3 regions of the Cellulomonas sp. SLBN-39 genome follow, and region 2 is predicted to be linked to each of the others. Evidence: riboswitches for the same ligand, from Rfam matches in the RefSeq annotation. Region 2 holds a riboswitch; each other region holds the start of a gene.
What was found. Region 2 has a riboswitch for thiamine pyrophosphate ahead of FBY24_RS08055 (thiamine ABC transporter substrate binding subunit). Riboswitches for the same ligand answer to the same signal wherever they lie in the genome.

Region 1: linked by a shared signal. The riboswitch ahead of thiM (hydroxyethylthiazole kinase) and the one ahead of FBY24_RS08055 (thiamine ABC transporter substrate binding subunit) in region 2 are both predicted to bind thiamine pyrophosphate.
Region 3: linked by a shared signal. The riboswitch ahead of FBY24_RS04880 (MFS transporter) and the one ahead of FBY24_RS08055 (thiamine ABC transporter substrate binding subunit) in region 2 are both predicted to bind thiamine pyrophosphate.

What each region holds. Positions count from the first base shown of each region.
Region 1 covers NZ_VFOA01000001.1:3,846,380-3,850,320, reverse strand. The annotation lists gene FBY24_RS17515 (ExeM/NucH family extracellular endonuclease) at 1-1,703, shown strand, start outside; TPP riboswitch at 1,872-1,969, shown strand; gene thiM (hydroxyethylthiazole kinase) at 1,961-2,797, shown strand; gene FBY24_RS17505 (thiamine phosphate synthase) at 2,794-3,507, shown strand; gene thiD (bifunctional hydroxymethylpyrimidine kinase/phosphomethylpyrimidine kinase) at 3,504-3,941, shown strand, end outside.
Region 2 covers NZ_VFOA01000001.1:1,753,949-1,757,889, reverse strand. The annotation lists gene FBY24_RS08060 (iron ABC transporter permease) at 1-1,023, opposite strand, end outside; gene FBY24_RS08055 (thiamine ABC transporter substrate binding subunit) at 1,025-2,101, opposite strand; TPP riboswitch at 2,178-2,300, opposite strand; gene FBY24_RS08050 (hypothetical protein) at 2,369-2,806, shown strand; gene FBY24_RS08045 (helix-turn-helix domain-containing protein) at 2,814-3,035, opposite strand; gene FBY24_RS08040 (DUF4235 domain-containing protein) at 3,173-3,463, shown strand; gene FBY24_RS08035 (hypothetical protein) at 3,519-3,941, shown strand, end outside.
Region 3 covers NZ_VFOA01000001.1:1,073,449-1,077,389, reverse strand. The annotation lists gene pheA (prephenate dehydratase) at 1-351, shown strand, start outside; gene FBY24_RS04890 (response regulator transcription factor) at 365-1,030, opposite strand; gene FBY24_RS04885 (histidine kinase) at 1,033-2,418, opposite strand; TPP riboswitch at 2,525-2,633, shown strand; gene FBY24_RS04880 (MFS transporter) at 2,622-3,941, shown strand, end outside.

The DNA of each region.
Region 1 (3,941 bases), 2.1 Mb from region 2:
CGTACGACCCCGAGTCGGACGAGGTGACGGCCTCGACCGCGGAGAACGTCGCCCGCACGGGCACGGCCGACGCGGACCTGGTCGCGGCGTACCCGCGGGTCGCCGAGGTCAAGCAGATCGTCGACGCGGCCCTGGCGTTCGCCGCCCAGGTCGGGTCGCAGCCGGTCGGCTCGGTGCAGGCGGACGTCACGACCGCGTACGCGGGCGGGTCGTACGTCGACGGCGTGTACACCGGCTCCGGCCCGCTGCCCACGACCGGCCGCGACGACCGCAGCCGCGAGTCGGCGCTGGGCAACACGGTCGCCCAGGCGCTCCTCGACGCCACGTCGTCGGCCGAGCGCGGCGGCGCCCAGATCGGCGTCGCGAACCCCGGCGGTCTGCGGGGGGAGCTGTTCTACGCCCCGGACGGCGTGGTGACCCTCGCAGAGGCGAACGCCGTCCAGCCGTTCGTCAACAACGTCTGGACGACGACGCTGACGGGTGAGCAGGTCGTCACGCTGCTGGAGCAGCAGTGGCAGACCAACGCGGACGGCACGATCCCGAGCCGGCCGTACCTGCAGCTCGGCCTGTCGGACAACGTCTCGTACACGTTCGACGCGTCGCGGCCGCTGGGCGACCGCATCACGTCGGTCACGGTCGACGGGGAGCCGGTCGACCCGGCTGCCGGGTACCGGATCGCGACGTACTCGTTCCTCGCGCAGGGCGGCGACAACTTCCGCATCCTGACCGAGGGCGACGCGACGGCCGACTCGGGGCTGATCGACCGGGAGGCGTGGTTCGCGTACCTCGAGGCCCACCCCGACCTCGCGCCGGACTTCACGGAGCGCGCCGTCGGCGTGCCCGAGCTGCCGGCGTCGGTCGAGGCCGGGCAGGACCTCACGTTCGGGGTCTCGGGCCTGAACCTCACGAGCCTGGGCGCACCGGAGAACACCTCGCTCGAGGTGCTGCTCGACGAGGAGGTCCTCGGGGAGGTCACCCTGACCCGTTCGGGCGTCGACGCGTCGGGGACCGTCGACGTGACGATCCCGGCGGGCACGGCGGCCGGGTCCCGCACCCTCGTGCTGGTCGCGCAGCCGAGCGGCACGACGGTCCGTCTGCCGCTGACCGTGGAGGCGGGGCTGCCGTCGTCGACGACCACCCTGACGGCCCGGCCCGACAGCCAGGTCCACGGGGCGTTCGGCCGCCGCGTCGAGCTCACGGCGCGGGTCGTCGCCGACGTCCCGGCCGCGGGGTCGGTGGAGTTCGTCGCCGGCGACGAGGTGCTGGGGACGGCGACGCTGCGCCGCGGTCAGGCTCGTCTGACGCTGCCCGCGAGCACGCCGGCGGGCACCTACGAGGTGGTCGCGCGGTACGCGGGCAGCTCGACGGTCGCGGGCTCGCAGTCCGCGCCGGTGACGGTCACGGTCGAGAAGGTCGGGTCCGCCACGACGCTGAGCGTCGCCGGCTCGCCGGTGTCCTGGCTGCCCTCGCTGTGGGTGTCGACGGTCCGCCTGGACACCGGTCGCCTGCCCGACGGCACCGTCGAGCTCCGCGACGGCACCCGGGTCGTGGCCCGTGCCGACGTGCGGCTCGGGGTCGCGATCGGCGCGCTCCCGCGTGACCTGGGCCGCGGCACGCACAGCCTGACCGCGGTGTTCGTGCCGGACGACGCGGCGAACGTCGAGGGCAGCACGAGCCGCACGGTGCGGGTGAGCGTGCGCTGACCCGACCCGGTGCCCGCTGCGGCGGGTGACGGACGGAGCACCACCAGGAGGGACGGGCCGGGCGGCCCGTCCCTCCTGCCGTGCACGGGGCGGGACGTGGACGCCGCGTCCGACCGGTGAGACCGTCCCCGGACCGGCCGCGGGACGGGCCACGGGGCCGCTAGGTTGGTCCGCGACACGGGGTGCCCCCATCGGAGGGGGCTGAGATCACACCCGTCGAACCTGATCTCGTTAGCACGAGCGAAGGGATGTCCTCCATGACGTCTGCCGTCCTGCCCTCCCACGACCTGGCCGCCCGCGCCGGCGCGGCGCTGACCGCGCTGCGGGCCCGCACCCCGCTCGTGCAGTGCGTCACCAACGAGGTGACGTCGAACCTGGTCGCCAACGCGGTCCTCGCGATCGGCGCCTCGCCCGCGATGGCGTCCGTGCCGGGCGAGGCCGAGGAGCTCGCGGGGTCCGCCGGTGCGGTCCTGGTGAACCTCGGCACGCCGGGCCCCGACCAGCGGGCGTGCGTCGAGGCGACCGTCGCGGCCGCGGTCGGCGCGGGCGTGCCGTGGGTGCTCGACCCCGTCGCGGTCGGCGTCCTGTCGGTCCGGACGCGGCTCGCGGCCCGGCTCCTCGCGGAGCGTCCGACGGTCGTGCGGGGGAACGCGAGCGAGGTCCGTGCGCTGGCGGGCGAGGTGTCGTCCGGGCGCGGCGTCGACGCCCGCGACCGCGTCGAGGCGGCGGCGTCGGCGGCCCGGGCGCTGGCCGGTGCCACGGGCGGTGCGGTGGCCGTGTCGGGGCCCGTCGACCTCGTCACGGACGGGTCGGTGGCGCTCCGGCTCGCGGTCGGTGACCCTCTCCTCGCCCGCGTCACGGGTGCGGGGTGCGCGCTGGGCGGGCTCACGGCGGCGTTCGCCGCGGTGACGGACCCCGTGGCGGCGGCGGTCGGGGCGTCGACGGCGCTGGGGGTCGCGGCCGAGCGGGCCGCGGTGGTCGCGCGGGGTCCGGGGTCGTTCGTCGTGGCGCTGCTCGACGAGCTGTCCCTGCTGAGCGCCGACGACGTCGCGTCGCGCGTGGGCGCCGAGCTCGCGGTGGGGGTGCCCGCGTGAGCCGCGGGCCGGAGGGGATCTACCTCGTGCTCGACCTCGACGTGTGCGCGTCGGCCGGCCACCACCCCGCCGACGTCGCACGGGCCGCGGTCGTGGCGGGCGTCGGGGCCGTGCAGGTGCGGGCCAAGCGTGCGCCGGTGCGCGAGCAGGTCGCCGTGACGGTCGCGGTCGCCGACGCGCTGCGCCTGGCCGGGCCGGCGCTGCTGGTCGTCGACGACCGGGTCGACGTGGCCCTGGCCGCCCGGGCGCGCGGCGCCCTCGTCCACGGCGTGCACGTGGGGCAGGGCGACCTGGCGGTCGACGACGTGCGGGCGCTCCTGGGCGCCGACGCGGTCGTGGGCGTCTCCGCGGCGCGGCCGCAGGACGTGCGTGCCGTGCCGGGCGCGGCGGACTACGTCGGCAGCGGACCTGTCCGCCTGACGGCGACGAAGCCCGACGCCGGCCCGGCGCTCGGCCTGGACGGCCTGGCCGCGGCCGTGGCGGCCTCGTCGCTGCCGGTGGTCGCGATCGGCGGCCTCGCGGCCGACGACGCGCCCGCCGTCCGGGCGACGGGTGCACGCTCCATGGCCGTGGTCGGCGCGGTGTGCGGTGCGCCGGACCCGGGTGCCGCCGCGCAGGCGCTGGTGGCCGCCTGGTCCGCCGCGGCGCCGCCGCCGGGTGCGGACGGCGCCGACCGGTCGTCCACCGGGCGTGCGGCGGTGGCCCGATGAGCGCCCGCCGGCCCAGCCGGGTGCGCGCGCTGTCCGTCGCCGGGACCGACCCGACCGGCGGCGCGGGCGTCCAGGCGGACCTGAAGTCGTTCGCCGCGCACGGTGCGTACGGCATGGCCGTCGTCACCGCCCTCGTCGCGCAGAACACGCACGGCGTGCGGGCGGTGCACGTGCCGGACGTGGCGTTCCTGCGGGCGCAGCTCGACGCCGTGGGTGACGACGTCACGGTCGACGCCGTCAAGCTCGGCATGCTCGGCACGCGTGACGTCGTCGAGGAGGTCGCCTCGTGGCTGCGCCGCACGCGCCCGCCGGTCGTGGTCCTGGACCCGGTGATGGTCGCGACCAGCGGCGACCGGCTCCTGGACGCGGGGGCCGAGCAGGCGGTGCGCGCGCTCGTCGCGCAGGCGGACCTGGTCACGCCCAACCTGCCCGAG
Region 2 (3,941 bases):
GAGGCCCCAGCCGGTCGGCGTGCGCAGCGACCGGACGACGAGGTTGACCAGCGGCAGCGCGAGCAGCCCGACCACGGTGACGGCCGTGACGACGACGGCCGTGACGTCGACGGGGTCGCGCCACCGCACCGGGTGGGCGGTGCCGACGGGCTCGCCGAGGTCGAGGGCCCGCTCGGTGCGCGCCCGCGCCCGGGCGGCGGCGGCGAGCGCGCCGGCGACGACGACGAGCTGCAGCACCGACAGCACGGCCGCGGCGCGCAGGTCGAGGTACTGGGTGGTCTGCACCCAGATCTCGGTCTCCACGGTGCCGAACCGCCGCCCGCCGAGCACGAGGACGGTGCCGAACGCCGTGGCGCAGAACAGGAACGTCAGCGAGGCCGCCGAGGCGATCGCGGGGGCGAGCGCGGGCAGCGTGACGGTGCGGAACGCCCGCCACGGCGACGCGCCGAGGGACCGGGCGGCCTGCTCGGCGCGCGGGTCGAGCCGCTCCCACAGCCCGCCGACGGTGCGCACGACCACGGCGTAGTTGAAGAACACGAGCGCGAGGACGATCGCGGCGAGGGTGCCGTCGAGACCGAGTCCGCCGAGCATGCCGCCGTCGACGAGCAGCGAGCGGAACGCGACGCCGACCACGACCGTCGGCAGCACGAACGGCACGGTGACGACGGCGCGCAGCGCGTCCCGGCCGGGGAACCGGCACCGGTGCAGCAGGTACGCGCCGGGGATGCCCAGCAGCAGGGACCCGGCGGTGCCGAGGGCGGCCTGCGTGAGGGTCTGGCCGAGGATGCGCCACGTGCGCGGCCGGCCCAGCACCTCGCCGACGCCGCTGAGGTCGAGCACGCCGTCGGTGACGAAGCCGCGCCCGACGATCTCGGCGACCGGCCAGGCGAAGAAGACCCCGAGGAACGCCAGCGGGACGCCGGCCGCTGCGGCCCACCCGAGCGTGCGCCCGACCGACGCGCGACGGTCCGCCGCCGGCCCCCTGGCGGCGGCGGGCGTCACGCGCCGGTCGAGCAGCGTCATGTCAGCCGACCACCGTCGCCGACCAGTCCTCGAGCCACGCCTCGCGGTGCTCGGCCACGTCGGCCGGCGCGACGTCGTAGGGCTCGTCGGAGAGCGGGGCCCACGACGCCCAGTCCTCGGGCAGCTCGACGGACGAGCTGACCGGGTACATGTACATCGACGTGGGGATGTCGGCCTGGACCTCGTCGGACAGCAGGAAGTCGAGGAGCTGCGCGGCCCCCTCGGGGTTGTCGGCGCCGGCGAGCACGCCCGCGTACTCGACCTGCCGGAAGCACGTGCCGAGCAGGGCGGCCGTGGTGGGCTCGTCACCGCCCTCGGGCACCGTGAACGGCGGCGACGAGGCGTACGAGAGCACGACGGGCCGCGGGCCCTCGCCCCCGCCGCCGCTGAAGTCGGTGTAGTACGCCTCGCTCCACCCGTCGGCGACCTGCAGGCCGTTGTCGCGCAGGTCGGCCCAGTAGTCGAGCCACCCGTCCTCGCCGAACCTCCCGATCGTGGCGAGCACGAACGCCAGGCCGGGCGACGACGTCACGGGGTCGGGCACCACGGTCAGGTCCGCGTACTGCGGCGCCGTGAGGTCCTCGAACGTCTCCGGCGGCTCGACGCCCTGCTCCTCGAACCACGTGAGGTCGACGTTCATGCAGACGTCGCCGACGTCGATCGCGGTCAGCGCGCCGTCGTCGCCGGGCACGGCGTACGCGGCGGCGTCCTGCGCGGCCGGGGCCGTGACCTCGGCGGGCACGACGACGCCCTCGTCGAGCGCCCGGGACGCGAACGTGTTGTCGACGCCGTAGACCAGGTCGCCCAGCGGCGCGTCCTTGGTCAGCACGAGCTGGTTGACCAGGGCCCCGGAGTCGGCCTGCTGGACGATCTCGACCGTGAGCCCGGTGTCCTGCTCGAACTGCTCGAGGATCCCCTCGGCCAGGCCGAACGACTCGTGCGTCACGAGCGTGACCGTGCCGCCGTCGGTGCCCTCGCCCGCGTCGGTGCCGCCGCCGACGGCCGAGCAGCCGGTCAGCGCGAGCGCCCCGGCCAGCCCGAGGGCAGCGGTGCGGGTGCGGTGGTGGGTGGGTGCCATGAGGTGGTGCGTCCTCCGTCGTCGTCGCGGAGGGCCCCCGCGCCCCGACGCGCCCGCGGGAGCACGCCGACCGCGGGAGGAGAGAAGCCCGACTCCCTACGCCGGTGCGAGCCGGATCAGGTTCGAGGGTCTGCGGTGGTCCGCACTCTCAGCGTCCAGCACGTCCTCGCGGACGCCCGACGCTCCCCTGTCGTTCGCCGCCGATCCTAGCCCTCCCCCGGACACCCGTCCGACGCCTGCCCGCCCGGGCCTCGCTACGGTGCGGTGATGGAACCCGTCCCGGCCGTCGCCCCGCGCATCCCCCGGTCGGCGCGTGGCGTGGTCCTGGCGGCGGCCGCGGGCGCCCTCGCGGGCGCGTGGGCCGGGGCGTGGGCGCTGGTGTGGCCGGAGCTCACGCAGCCCACCGGACCCGTCGGCGGCCTCCTGCCGTTCGCCGTGGCGATCGGCGCCGCCGCCGGAGCGGTCGCGGGCGTGCTGCTGCGGTCCGTGCTTCACGCCCTGGTGCGGCAGCTCGTGCGTCGGCGCACACCGCCGCGGGCGGCCCGTGCCGTGGCCGTGGCGGTCACGGCAGCGGCAGCGGCGCTGGTCACGCACGCCGCCGTGCTCACCACCGAGGCCCCGTGGAACGCGCCGGCGGTGCTGGGCGTCGGCGCGCTCACCCTGGCCTGCGCCCTCCACGAGCTCCGCCCTTCGGGTGATGACTAGCGGGCCGCTACGGCTGCTCGACCCGCATCTCGACGCCCAGCTCGCGCATGACCTCGAAGAGCCGGTTGATGTAGAGCGTCCCGCCCCCCTGCTCCAGCTGGTAGACGTACCGGCGGTCGACGCCGATCCGCTCCGCCAGCTCCTCCTGGGTGAGGCCGGCGAGCTCGCGCATCTCGCGGAGGAAGCCGCCGAGGTCGCTCGGGCCGCGCACGTGGGCCCATGCCGTCATCCCGCACCTCCGATGAGCCGATTTTCTCTCACGTGCACATGGGACGTTATCAGCACATGCTCACGTGCGTCGATATCCGCTCACGCAGTGCGCCGACCTGCGGATCCGTCGGGGCCGCACTAGCGTCGGCCCAGGACGTGACCGACGAGCAGCAGGAGGACGCGGTGGGCGACAAGGACCAGTCGATGGTGGCCAAGATGGTCGGCCTCGGCGTGACCCTGGCCGCGGCGTGGGTCGTGCAGAAGGCGATCGACACCGCCTGGGAGAAGACCCGCGGGCACAAGCCGCCGCAGGCGGACTCGACGGACGAGGACATCAAGTTCTCCGAGGTCGCCGCCGCCGCGGTCATCACCGGCGCGCTCGTCGCGCTCAGCCGCGTCGTCGCCACCCGCGGGACCGCACGGCTCGTGGGTCGCGCCACGCGCTGACCCCCTCGCACCCTGCGCGTGGGGCAGGACGTTCGTCCCGGGTAGGGTGCGGCGTGTGAGCGAGGGACCGGGCGGCGCGCTGCCCGTCGCACGCGCCGTGACGGTCGCCGCGACGTCCCTCGCCGTGACCGCCGCCGCCCACGCTGCCGCCGGCGGGGCGCTGCCCGACGCGCTGGGCGCCGCACTCCTCGGGGCCGTCGCCCTGCTGGCCGGGGCCGCGGTCGCCCGTCGACGCCTGCGGGCGGTCACGCTCGTGCCGGTGCTCGGCGTCCTGCAGATCGTGCTGCACGCCGGGTTCACGTTCTTCAGCCCTGCGGGCACGGTGGCTGCGGCCGGGACGCACACCGCCCACGGTGCAGGCCACCTCGTCATCGAGGCGGGCGCCGGCCACGGCCACGCGTCGCACTCGTCAGCCGGGATGGTCGCGGCGCACGTCGTCGCGGTCGCTCTCGTCGCGGCCCTGATGCTCGGCGCCGAC
Region 3 (3,941 bases), 680 kb from region 2:
GACAAGACGACGCTCGTGGTGCACCTGCCCGACAACGAGGCCGGCGCCCTGCTGGCCATGCTCGAGCAGTTCGCCGCGCGCGGCGTCAACCTGTCCCGCATCGAGTCCCGCCCCATCGGCGACGCCCTCGGCCGCTACTCGTTCTCCATCGACGCCGAGGGCCACATCACCGACGAGCGCATGGGCGAGGCGATCATGGGCCTGCGCCGCCGCTGCCCCTACGTCCGGTTCCTCGGCTCCTACCCGCGCGCCGACGCCGTCGCCCCGACCGTGCACCTGGGCACCGCCGACGAGGACTTCGTCGCCGCCCGCGACTGGCTCCGCCGCGTCCGCACCGGCGAGGCGACCTGAGCGACGGGCGGCATCAACGTGCCGTCGTCGGCACCTGGCCGCGATAGGCGGCGACGACGACCTGGACACGGTCGCGGCACCCCGTCTTGCGCAGCACCTCCGAGACATGGGACTTGACCGTCTCCTCCGCCACGACGAGCTCAGCGGCGATCTCCGTGTTCGACAGGCCCCGCATGAGGCCGTCGAGCACGTCCCGCTCCCGTGGCGTCAGGGTCTCCACCAGCGCTTTCCACGCCTGCCGGTCCGGCCCTGCGACGGCACGCCGGTTCACGCGTGGGCCGAGCAGCATGGCGCCGCCCGCGACGAGCCTGACCGCGTCGACGAGGTCGCCCACCGGTGAGTCCTTGAGCACGAAGCCTCCGGCGCCCGCCGCGAGCGCCCGGTCGACGTACTCGTCGAGGTCGTACGTGGTGAGCACGAGGACCCGAATCGTCGGGTGGGCGGCGACGATCAGCCCTGTGGCGGAGATACCGTCCATGACAGGCATCCGGACGTCGAGCAGGGCGAGGTCGGGACGGGTGCGGGCCACCAGGTCGACTGCCGCGCGGCCGTCCGCGGCCGTGCCGACCACCTCAAGGTCGGGCGACGCGTCGAGCATCGCCGCGATCCCTTCCCGGACGACGTCCTGGTCGTCGGCCACCACGACGCGGGTGACAGGTGACGCGGTGCCGGCGAGCACTGTCACTCCTGGCCTCCAGTGGGCAGGCGTCGCCCAGCCGCTCCGTCTGCAGCGAGGATGGCGTCTGAACAGTCACCCGTCGGCAGGTCGACGACCAGCCGGAAGGCACCGTCGACCGCGCCCGCGGTGACGGTCCCACCCAGCGCAGCGACCCGTTCGCGCATGCCTATGAGTCCAGTGCCGGGCTCGTCGGCGGGATGGTTCGCGGCGTTCTCGACGACGACTCCCACCCCGCCGTCGCGCGAAGTCGCGATGACGGCTACGGACGACCCCGGGGCATGCCGTCGTGCGTTGCTCAGCGCTTCCTGCACCACGCGGTACAACACGTACCCCGTCGTCGCGGGGACGCCGTCCCAGCGGCCGATCATGACGACGTCCTGACCGGCCGTCCGGGCAGCATCGACGAGCGCGTCCACGTCGGCGACCCCGGCCTGCGGCGCTGCCGGTGCATCCTGCGCCCGCTCCAGCACGGCGATCACCTGCCGCAGCTCGGCCAGGGCGCTACGGGCGTCGGAGGCGACGGAGCGGAGCACGTCCGTGGCCCGCCCGTCGAGGTCGGGGTGGACGAAGGGGGCGCTCTCCGCGCGCACGGCCGCGAGCGACATGTGGTGGGCGACCACGTCGTGCAGGTCCCGCGCCAGGCGGGACCGCTCGGCCGTGACGGACCGGTCCAGCTCGGCCCGTCGTCCCACCGCGCGCGCCCACGCCGTCGCGGCGCCGTACCGCAGGGCGGCGCCCAGGGCGGCGGCGACGGTGACGGCCGCGCCGAGGTACGCGGCGAATCCGACGACGGTCCACCACCCGGCGGGGCCTCCGGTCGCGTGCACGGGGCCACCGCTCGTGAGGATCGCCATCGACGGCTCAGCGTTGAACGCCGCGACGGCCCCGACAGCCAGCACGTACGTGGGCACCGCGGACCGCAGACGCCGGACGGCCGTCACCACGGCGACACCCGCGAGGCCCCACCACCAGGAGAGCAGGAAAGTCCCCGCCAGGAGGGTGCAGAGCACCACGGGCAAGGCTGCCAGCACCACCGCGGGAACCGGGTCGCGTACGGCGATGAACAGGCCTGCCACGACGCTGAGCGCACCGAGCCACGCCAGGACGGGCAGGGCATCGCTCAGCCACGGGGCAGCGTCCCGCACCGGGTCGACCCACGACGGCGCACTCCCCCAGACGGCGACCTCCCCGTCGACAGTCGTGATCCGCCGGTACGGGTCGACGACGGACGTCCGCGCGGTCTCGACGACCACGACGACGGCCAGCGACGTCGCGACGACGAGGGCGAGTGCCGCCGGCCGACGGTCTGGCGCCAGCAGGCGCGCGGCGAGCGCGCCTCGCGGGGCAGCAGCGGGCTCGGGCGGCGGGGCGAGGAGGGGTGTGCTCACGACTCGATCGTCGGGGGCCCGGGTATGCGTGCACCACCCACCTGCGGGGGAGATCCGAGCCCGAGAACAGGGCAGCCGGTAGGCGGTGTGCGCTAGCGTGCCGGGGTCTTCGTTGCACGGGAGCCCGCACCAGCGGGCTGAGAGGACGGCTCGGGGCCGTCGACCGTCGAACCTGTCCGGGTCATGCCGGCGTAGGGAGCACCATGCCTCAGCCACGTCCTGCCGTGTCCGCACCCGCCCAGCCGGGTGCCGTCCCCGACCCTGCGCGTGCCGCCGTGCGGGGCGGGGTCCTCGGCAACTACGTCGACCAGTTCGACATCTTCCTGCCGGTCATCGCGCTCGCGCCGGTGACCGCGACGCTCTACGGCCCGGGCGACGCGGTCGCGCACGCGGGCCTCGTGCTGGTCGCGACGCTGCTGGCCCGGCCGGTGGGTGCGGCGGTGCTCGGGTCGTGGGCCGACCGGGCGGGGCGGACCGTGGTCGCGCGCACCAGCCTGGCCGGTCTCGCGGTCGCGACGCTGCTGGTGGCGGTCGTCCCCGCGGCGCTGCTCGGGCCGACGGCCACGCTCGCGGTGGTCGTCGCGCTGCGCGTGGTGTGCGGGTTCTTCGTGGGCGGCGGGTACACCGCGGGGGTGCCGTTGGCGATCGAGTGGACCGCACCCTCGCGGCGCGGCCTGGTCAGCGGCGCGATCATGGCGATGTCGCCCGCCGCCAACGCGACCATCGCCGTGCTGGTGCTCGGGCTGCTCGCCGTGCTCGGCGAGGACGGGTACGCCGCGTGGGGGTGGCGGGTGCCGTTCGTCGTCGGCGCCGGGCTGGCCCTCGTCGCGCTCGTCCACTACTCCCGGCACGTGCAGGACGCGCCCGCCCCCGGGCCCGTGCCGGCCGCCGTCGACGCGGCGCCCGGGACCGCAGCCCGGGGACCGCTCGCCGAGGTGCTCGTCGGCGCGCAGCGGCACCGGCTGCGCCGTCTGTTCGTCATGATGACCGGCCTCTGGCTGTTCACCGCGATGGCCGTCGCGGTGCTCACCGCCCAGCTCGGGGCCGTCCGCGAGCTCGACGCCGTGCACGTGACCGCCGTGATGCTCGCCGGCACGGCCGCGTCCGCCGTCACGATGCTCGCCTGCGGGCACCTGTCCACGCGCGTCGGGCGGCGCCGGTTCTTCCTCGGGTTCGGGGCCGCGTCCGCGGTGCTCGCCCCCGCCGCCTACCTCGCCGCCCTCGGCCCGGCGACGGGGGCCGGGCTCGTCCTCGCGGTCGTCGCGCTGCAGGTCGTCACCGTGTCCGTGTACGGGCCGGTCGGCGCCTGGCTCGTCGAGCAGTTCCCGCCCGGCGTGCGCTCCAGCGGGTACGGCACGGCGTACAGCATGTCGATCGTCCTGCCGTCGCTCTACCCGTTCTACCTGCCGCCCCTGCAGGACGCGGCCGGCCCGGTGGTCCCCGTCGCGGCGCTCCTCGCGCTCGCGGGCGTCCTCGTGCTGGTCGGGGCCGCGGTCGCCCCGCCCGTGGTCGAGCAGGTGCCC